One region of the Bacillus luti genome, then DNA from elsewhere that is predicted to be linked to it. Evidence: riboswitches for the same ligand, from Rfam matches in the RefSeq annotation. Region 1 holds a riboswitch; the other holds the start of a gene.

What was found. Region 1 has a riboswitch for S-adenosylmethionine ahead of EUC40_RS24900 (MetQ/NlpA family ABC transporter substrate-binding protein). Riboswitches for the same ligand answer to the same signal wherever they lie in the genome.
Region 2: it holds a riboswitch for S-adenosylmethionine, as region 1 does, so the genes downstream of both, mtnK (S-methyl-5-thioribose kinase) here and EUC40_RS24900 (MetQ/NlpA family ABC transporter substrate-binding protein) in region 1, are expected to answer to the same signal.

The regions. Positions count from the first base shown of each region.
Region 1 covers NZ_CP040336.1:4,943,177-4,947,395, forward strand. The annotation lists gene EUC40_RS24885 (FAD-binding oxidoreductase) at 1-286, opposite strand, end outside; gene EUC40_RS24890 (hypothetical protein) at 353-1,117, opposite strand; gene EUC40_RS24895 (NAD(P)-dependent alcohol dehydrogenase) at 1,273-2,181, shown strand; SAM riboswitch class I at 2,262-2,376, shown strand; gene EUC40_RS24900 (MetQ/NlpA family ABC transporter substrate-binding protein) at 2,461-3,273, shown strand; gene EUC40_RS24905 (methionine ABC transporter ATP-binding protein) at 3,286-4,219, shown strand, end outside.
Region 2 covers NZ_CP040336.1:1,312,026-1,316,244, forward strand. The annotation lists gene EUC40_RS06885 (pyridoxal phosphate-dependent aminotransferase) at 50-1,240, opposite strand; gene EUC40_RS06890 (carbon-nitrogen family hydrolase) at 1,255-2,118, shown strand; SAM riboswitch class I at 2,190-2,334, shown strand; gene mtnK (S-methyl-5-thioribose kinase) at 2,426-3,607, shown strand; gene mtnA (S-methyl-5-thioribose-1-phosphate isomerase) at 3,604-4,219, shown strand, end outside.

The sequences.
Region 1 (4,219 bases):
ATCCTTTCATATCAAGCATCGTACCGTTCGGATAATACGTCTGTCCGCCTTGGCTATGTTGCATACCTGCAATAGAGATCTTCTCTCCTGAAACTTTTGCATCTCGCACTAAATTTATTAACGACTGCTCCTCTGTAGCACTTTCAACACGTTTTATTTTTGTCGGAAGTAATTTACCTACATCACTCATAGTAGGATGATTGAGCTGTTTTTTATACGTATGTATAGATGCTGTTAACAACACCGTATACGCTATAACGACAACTACTATCTTTCTTTTTTTCAAATGGCACTCTCCTTATTGGCAACAAAAAGAGATACCCTTTCTTTCAGGTACCTCTCTTACAAGTCTTTACTTTGCTGCTGGCAGCTGTATTGGATCAAATTTCTCATACGATGTGAATTTTGCATCCGTAATAATGTGTGCTTTATCCTCACCATTACTACTCATAACCATATCTATCTTTGCTGATTCATATTTAAAGTCTTTTGTAATAATATATTCTGCATCCACTTCTGCTATCTTTGCGTTTTGTGCTTGTAACATTTTCTTCTGCGTTTCATCCATGCTAGTTAACATACTTTCTGTTTCTTGTCCTTTTAATGTGAATTTCAGTTTATATTTATCTCCGCTTTTCTCCATCTTCATTTTATCTAAAACTACTGCTGGCACTTCTAAATTATCTACAATATCTTGCGTTGCTTTCATTCCGCCCGCATTTAATTGCTCCTCCGGTACAGATATAACTTCTCCTGTATTAGGATTTTTCACCTGACCAGCAACTTTGCCATCCACCGTATAAACTACAATATCTGTACCAGACACATTCATTTCAGAACGAGAATTCTTTTTCTTCGGCTCTAATTGCATTTTCGCCTTCATTACATTCATCTCTGTTCCTTCAGCTTTTATCCCCACATCATATGTCATCGTTACATTTTCTTCATTTTTAAAAGCATCATTCGCTTTCTTGAAAACATCCTTTGCTGCTACTTCCTTTTCTTTCTGAACTGATTCTTTCTTCGGTTCATCAGTTTTTGTCGTTTTCTCATTACTACACCCTACTCCTAGACCAACTGTAAGTGCTAAGCTTGAAATTAAAATAAGTTTCTTCATAACGTCCCCTCCTTCCAAAAATAATATCATCCCTTTTCCTACGAAATCCATATAATTCGTAATATTTCTCCTTAAATTTATTGGCTATATAACAACATGTTTGAGGAAAATTTCAAATATGATGTAAAGAAAACAACTAATTTCAGGAGGTCATTATGAAAGCGATTATTTGCACAAAGTATGGACCACCTAATGTTCTAAAGCTCCAAAATGTAGAAAAACCTACACCTAAAAAGAACGAAGTATTAGTTAAAATTCATGCAACAAGTGTAACGACTGGAGATTGTAGAATACGCGGTTTTAATAGCCCACCCTTATTTTGGATTCCTATGCGGATTATATTAGGTTTAAAAAAACCGAGAAAACCTATACTCGGCGTAGAATTATCCGGTGAAATCGAAGAAGTTGGAACGGATGTAACTCTATTTAAAAAAGGAGACCAAGTTTTTGCATTAACAGAGCTTAATGTCGGTGGTTATGCAGAATATACATGTGTACATGAAAGTGGATTAATAGCATTAAAACCTAATAATGTGACGTATGAGGAAGCAGCAGTTATTCCCTTTGGCGGAACTTCGGCACTACACTTCCTAAGAAAGGCCCGGATAAAAAGGGGGCAACAAGTGCTAATATACGGCGCATCTGGATCAGTAGGAACAGCTGCCGTACAACTTGCTAAATATTTCGGCGCAACCGTTACAGCTGTTTGTAGTCATTCAAATTTTGAACTAGTGCAATCTTTAGGAGCGGATAAAGTAATCGATTATACGAAAGAGGATTTTACTAAGCAGGGGATAAACTATGATATTATATTTGATGCAGTTGGAAAACATAATAAATCCCTTGGAAAAAAGGTATTAACGCCTAATGGTATATATGTATCTGTTAATGGCATGATGGCAAAAGTAAGTAAAGAAGATATGTTTCTACTAAAAAGACTAACTGAAACAGAAAATTTAAAGCCCGTTATTGATAGAACTTACCCGTTAGAAGGAATTTCAGAAGCCCATATGTACGTAGAGACAGGGCGCAAAAAAGGGAACGTTTCGATTACCATAAAATAAAATATTTTCTGAAAATAACATTGACAATTCTTTTTGTAAGATTTACTATTAGTACCATATTAAAAAACTACATACACATACTCTTATCAAGAGTGGCGGAGGGACTGGCCCGATGATGCCCGGCAACCGAGCTTATAACGTATAAGCTAAGGTGCTAATTCCTGCAAAACGAGTTTTCGTTTTGGAAGATAAGAGAGGAACCTATTTCGTCTATTCGGCACCTCTCTTATTTTGAGAGGTGCTTTTTATTTTGGAACGTATATTAAGGGGGAATTATAGATGAAAAAAGTATTACTAAGCATTGTAAGTGGAGCTGTACTATTATTAGGTGCCTGTAGCGCAGGTTCAGATAAAGAAGTCAAAGCATTAGATGAGAAAAAGATTACTGTCGGTGTAACAGGTGGACCGCACGAACAAATTTTTGAAAAGGTAAAAGAAGTTGCAGCAAAAGATGGTCTCGAAATTGAGGTAAAAGTATTTAATGATTATGTAGCACCAAACGTATCTTTAGATGAAAAAAGCCTTGATGTAAATAGCTATCAAACGAAATCTTATTTGGATGTATTTAAAGCCGAACGCAATATGAAATTAACTGAAGTATTTTCAACAGTAACATTCCCTATGGGTGTATATTCTAAAAGCTTAAAAGATATAAAAGAATTAAAAGAGGGCGATGCGATTGCTGTACCAAACGATCCGACGAATGAACTTCGAGCTTTGAAACTATTCGAAAAAGCAGGGGTTTTAAAGGTTGATCCAAAGGCTACAGAAAAGGCAACTGCGAAAGATGTAATTGAAAATCCAAAAAAATTAAAGATTGTTGAATTAGAGGCATCTCAATTACCAACACAACTAAGTGAAGTGAAAGCAGCTGCAATCAATACAAACTTTGCATTAGGTGCAAAGTTAAGTCCAGCGAAAGATTCTATTTTCCGTGAGGGAAAAGATTCACCATATGTGAACTGGGTCGTTGTTCGTACTGAAAATAAAGATGATGCTGTTGTAAATAAATTAAAGAAAGCTTATCAATCTAAAGAAGTAAAAGAATTTATCGAGAAAAAATTTGATGGTTCTGTTTTACCGTCTTGGTAGGAGCTGACTATAATGATCGAATTAAAAAATATTTCCAAAGTATTTTCAACAAAAAAGGGGAATGTCGAAGCTCTTAAGTCAACTTCTATTAAAGTGGCAAAGGGCGAAGTATTTGGAATCATCGGATATAGCGGTGCTGGTAAAAGTACATTAATCCGCTGTGTAAATTTATTAGAAAAACCAACAACAGGAAATATCATTATAAACAATCAAGACTTAACAACTTTATCGGCAAAAGAACTAGCAAAAGCAAGACAAAAAATCGGGATGATTTTTCAAGGATTCAATTTACTTAAAACTGTTACCGTCTATGAAAATATCGCATTACCGTTACGCCTTGCTGGCATTCCAAAAACAGAGATTGAAAAAAGAGTAGAAAAGTATTTACGCATTGTCGATCTTTTTAATCGAAAAGATGCATATCCAAGTGAACTTTCTGGCGGTCAAAAACAGCGTGTTGCAATTGCTCGTGCACTATCACATGAACCTGAAGTGTTATTAAGTGACGAGGCAACGAGTGCATTAGATCCAGAAACAACCGATTCCATCCTTGATTTGCTATTAAAGATTAACGAAGAAATCGGAATTACGATTTTACTCATTACACATGAAATGAATGTCATCCAGCGTATATGTGACCGTGTCGCTGTTATGGAACATGGAACTGTAGTCGAAAGCGGGACTGTAAAAGATATTTTCACAAGCCCACAACATGTAACGACGAAGAAATTTGTAAATAGCGCATTTGCAGCAAAAATTCCAGAAGAAGTACAAAAAGAACTACAGACTACTGGTGAAATTGTAACACTTTCTTTTATAGGACATTCTTCAGGTGAGCCAGCATTAGCTGTCGCTACGAAACGTTTCCAAGTATATCCGAATATTTTGTCCGGTAATATTACACAGTTAAAACATGAGGCATATGGGAAACTTGTTGTTCATATGC
Region 2 (4,219 bases), 1.6 Mb from region 1:
TTTAGAAATGTTTAAATTTTTAAGATAACTGAATTTTGTCAGATATTTTTTATGTTGTCAATGGCTTTTTGAAAAAATTTAATTTATCAATTCGATTAATGGCTTCTCGTAATCTATCTTCTGTATGCAAGAGACCAACGCGGACATACCCTTCGCCGTGCTCGCCAAACCCAATACCAGGAGCAACTGCGACGTGTGCTTTTTCTAGTAAAATATCAGAAAATTGCTCAGATGTGTAACCTTCTGGTACAGGAAGCCATGCAAAGAATGATCCGGTTGGAATATCTACATTCCAACCAATTGAGTGACAAGCTGAAATAAGAGCGTTTCTCCGGGATTCGTAACTATTTACAAGATCTACTACACAAGACTGTGAACTTAATAGTGCTTCACGAGCAGCATCTTGAACTGCACCAAAAATACTAACATACATATGATCTTGTAATAAGTTAATTGTTTCGATAACACTTTCATTCCCTACTGCAAAAGCAATACGCCATCCAGCCATATTGAAAGTTTTTGATAAAGTATAAATTTCAATTCCTGTATCTTTGGCACCGTCTGCTTGTAAGAAACTAACCGGCTTTTGATCATCAAACCCAATAGCGCCGTAAGCAAAATCATGAACAACTAATATATTATGTTTATTAGCAAAATGAATGGTTTCATCAAAAAAATCTTTTGATGCAGTAGCACCAGTAGGATTGTTTGGATAGTTTAAAAACATTAACTTTGCACGCTCAGCGATAGTATCATCAATTTTCGTGTAATCTGGTAAAAATTTATTTTCTGCAATAAGCGGCATTGTTTTAAATTGTGCTTTTGCTAAAGCAACTCCTGATAAATAATCTGGATAGCCTGGATCTGGAACGAGAATAGTATCACCAGGGTTTGTAAAACACATTGGTAATTCTACTAATCCAGCCTTTCCACCAAACAAAATAGCAACTTCAGTTTTTGGATTTACTACTACATCATATTCACGTTGATAGAATGTTGCCACGGCTTCTTTTAAGCTCTCGTGTCCGCGAAATGGCGGATATTTATGATGAATGGTCTTTTCTGCAGCATCTTGTAAAGCTTTTACGATATGCTGCGGGGTTGGTTGATCTGGATTACCTTGACCTAGATTAATAACATCGTGACCAGCTGCAACGACCTTGTTAACTTTTGCAACAAGTGAAGCGAAAAATTGTGTAGGCAATGATGTTACTATCTCAGAAGGTTGAAATAATTTCATACTTTCCACCTCTTTTGAAAGTTGTTACAATTCTAGTGACAAATGATATAATCTTTCCAGTATTTTGTAAAGAAAAAAATGAGAATGGGGCTGACAAAATGAAAGTCGCATGTATTCAAATGGATATTGTCTTTGGAGATGTAGAAAAAAATATTGAAAACGCTAAAAATAAAATAAGTGAAGCGATGAAGGAAAGACCAGATGTTATCGTCTTACCAGAACTATGGACGACAGGATATGATTTAACGAGACTTTCTGAAATTGCAGATAAGGACGGAGTAGAAACGAAAGAAACGTTGAAAAAATGGTCGAAACAATATGGGGTACATATTGTTGGTGGTTCCATAGCGAAGCAAACAGAACAAGGTGTTACAAATACAATGTATGTTGTAAACAAAGAAGGAGATCTAGTCAATGAATATAGTAAAGTGCATTTATTTCAGCTGATGGATGAACATAAATATTTAGTCGCTGGAAATAGTACAGGCGAATTTAAGCTAGATGATGTAGAATGCGCCGGCACAATTTGTTATGATATTCGTTTTCCAGAGTGGATGCGCGTTCATACTGTTCGAGGGGCAGAAGTTTTATTTGTTGTAGCAGAATGGCCATTAGTACGTTTAGCACATTGGCGCTTGCTGCTGCAAGCAAGAGCAGTTGAAAACCAATGTTATGTTGTTGCGTGTAATCGGGCAGGAAAAGATCCGAATAATGAATTTGCAGGTCATTCTTTAATTGTGGATCCTTGGGGTGAAGTTGTGGTAGAGGCAAATCAAGAGGAATCCATTTTGTTTGGAGAGCTTACATTCGAGAAAATTCAAGAGGTTCGTAAAGGGATTCCAGTTTTTGCGGATCGTCGTCCAGAATTATATAAATAAAATATTGACAAGTGATTTTTATTCTTGGTATAGTCTTCAACATAAAGTTAAAAATTCAAAAAATTATACAACTCTTATCAAGAGCAGGTGGAGGGATTTGGCCCGATGAAGCCCAGCAACCGACCGTAATACCATTGTGAAATGGGGCGTATATTTACGACGCCAAAAGGCACGGTGCTAATTCCAGCAGAAAGTATACTTTCTGGTAGATAAGAGGGGAGAAGATAAACTTCAAACCTCTTTCTTTGTGGAAAGAGGTTTTTCTTATGCTAGAAAAACCTCTGAATTAAAAAAGGGGGAGAAAACGATGGGATATTATTCATTAACAGAAGTAACTGCTGTACAATATGCGAAAGAACATGGCTATTTTGAAAAGAAAGCGAATGTAGTTTGTCATGAAATTGGAGATGGAAATTTAAATTACGTGTTCAAATTAGATGATGGAGTGAAGTCGATTATAATAAAACAAGCGTTGCCATATGCGAAAGTAGTTGGTGAGAGCTGGCCATTGTCTATAAAAAGAGCAACGATTGAAAGTAAGGCACTGCAAATTTTTGCGAAGTATGTGCCTGAATATGTGCCGGTAGTGTATAGTCATGATGAAGAATTAGCGGTAACAGTCATAGAAGATTTATCACGGCTAACAATTACAAGAAAAGGATTAATAGATGGAGAGGAGTATCCACTTTTATCCCAACATATTGGTCGTTTTCTAGCAAATGTTTTGTTTTATACTTCAGATTTCGGGTTAGAGTCAGAAGAAAAAAGGATACTAGAAGGTGCATTTGTAAATCCAGACCTTTGTAAAATTACAGAAGATTTAGTGTTTACAGATCCGTTTGGCCATTACGATACAAATGATTATGAGCCGGAGTTACAACTAACTGTTGATGAACTTTGGAGTGATAAAACTTTAAAACTAAAAGTAGCGCAATATAAATATAAATTTTTAACGAGAAAAGAAGCGCTTATTCATGGTGATTTACATACTGGTAGTATTTTTTCATCACCTTCTGAGACGAAAGTGATTGATCCAGAATTTGCAACATACGGTCCATTTGGATTTGACATTGGTCAATTTATTGCAAATTTATTAGTAAATGCTCTATCTAGAGAAGAAGAAAAGAGAAGTGTACTATTTTTCCATATAGAAAAGACATGGAGTTATTTTGTAGAAACTTTTACGAAGTTATGGATTGGAGAAGGCGTAGAAGCATATACGAAAGAAAAACAGTGGATACCGATTATTTTGCAAAATATCTTTACTGATGCTGTCGGATTTGCAGGATGTGAGATTATCCGAAGAACAATTGGCTTAGCACATGTAGCTGATTTAGATGAAATAGCAAATAAAGAAACGAGAATTCAAGCTAAGAAACAAGCGCTATCCTTAGGTAAAGAACTAATAAAATATGAATCTAAGAGCGCTGATATTCAACTGTTTCGAACATTATTTCAGCAGACAGTTTCTGGAGGAGTAAAAGCATGAGTACAATTGTTACTATTCCGAGATCTGTCAGTTGGAAAGGTGATGCAATTGCAGTATTAAATCAAACAAAGTTGCCGCATAGCACAGAATACAAAACGTTAACGACGATTGAAGAGGTTTGGAAAAGTATTGTAATGCTAGAAGTACGCGGAGCACCTGCAATTGGAATTGTAGCTGCATTTGGCTTGGCGCTTGCATCAAAAAAATATAACACTATGCATTTGGAAGAATTTCAAAAGAAATTTAATAGAGATTGTAATTATTTAGGAACATCACGCCCGACGGCAGTGAATTTATTTTGGGCAATCGATCGTATGAGAGAATCTATTCGAGAGATTACTACAATAAAAGAAGCGCAAAAAATATTAGAAGAAGAAGCACTTCTCATTCAGCAAGAAGATGAAGCGGTATGCCGGAGCATTGGGGAATATGCGTTAACATGTTTTACAGACGGTGATAACATTTTAACAATTTGTAACGCTGGAAGTATCGCAACTGCTAGATATGGTACTGCATTAGCACCGTTTTATATTGGGAAAGAAAAAGGTGTACGTTTACATGCGTATGCGTGTGAAACGAGACCCGTTTTACAAGGTGGACGTTTAACGACTT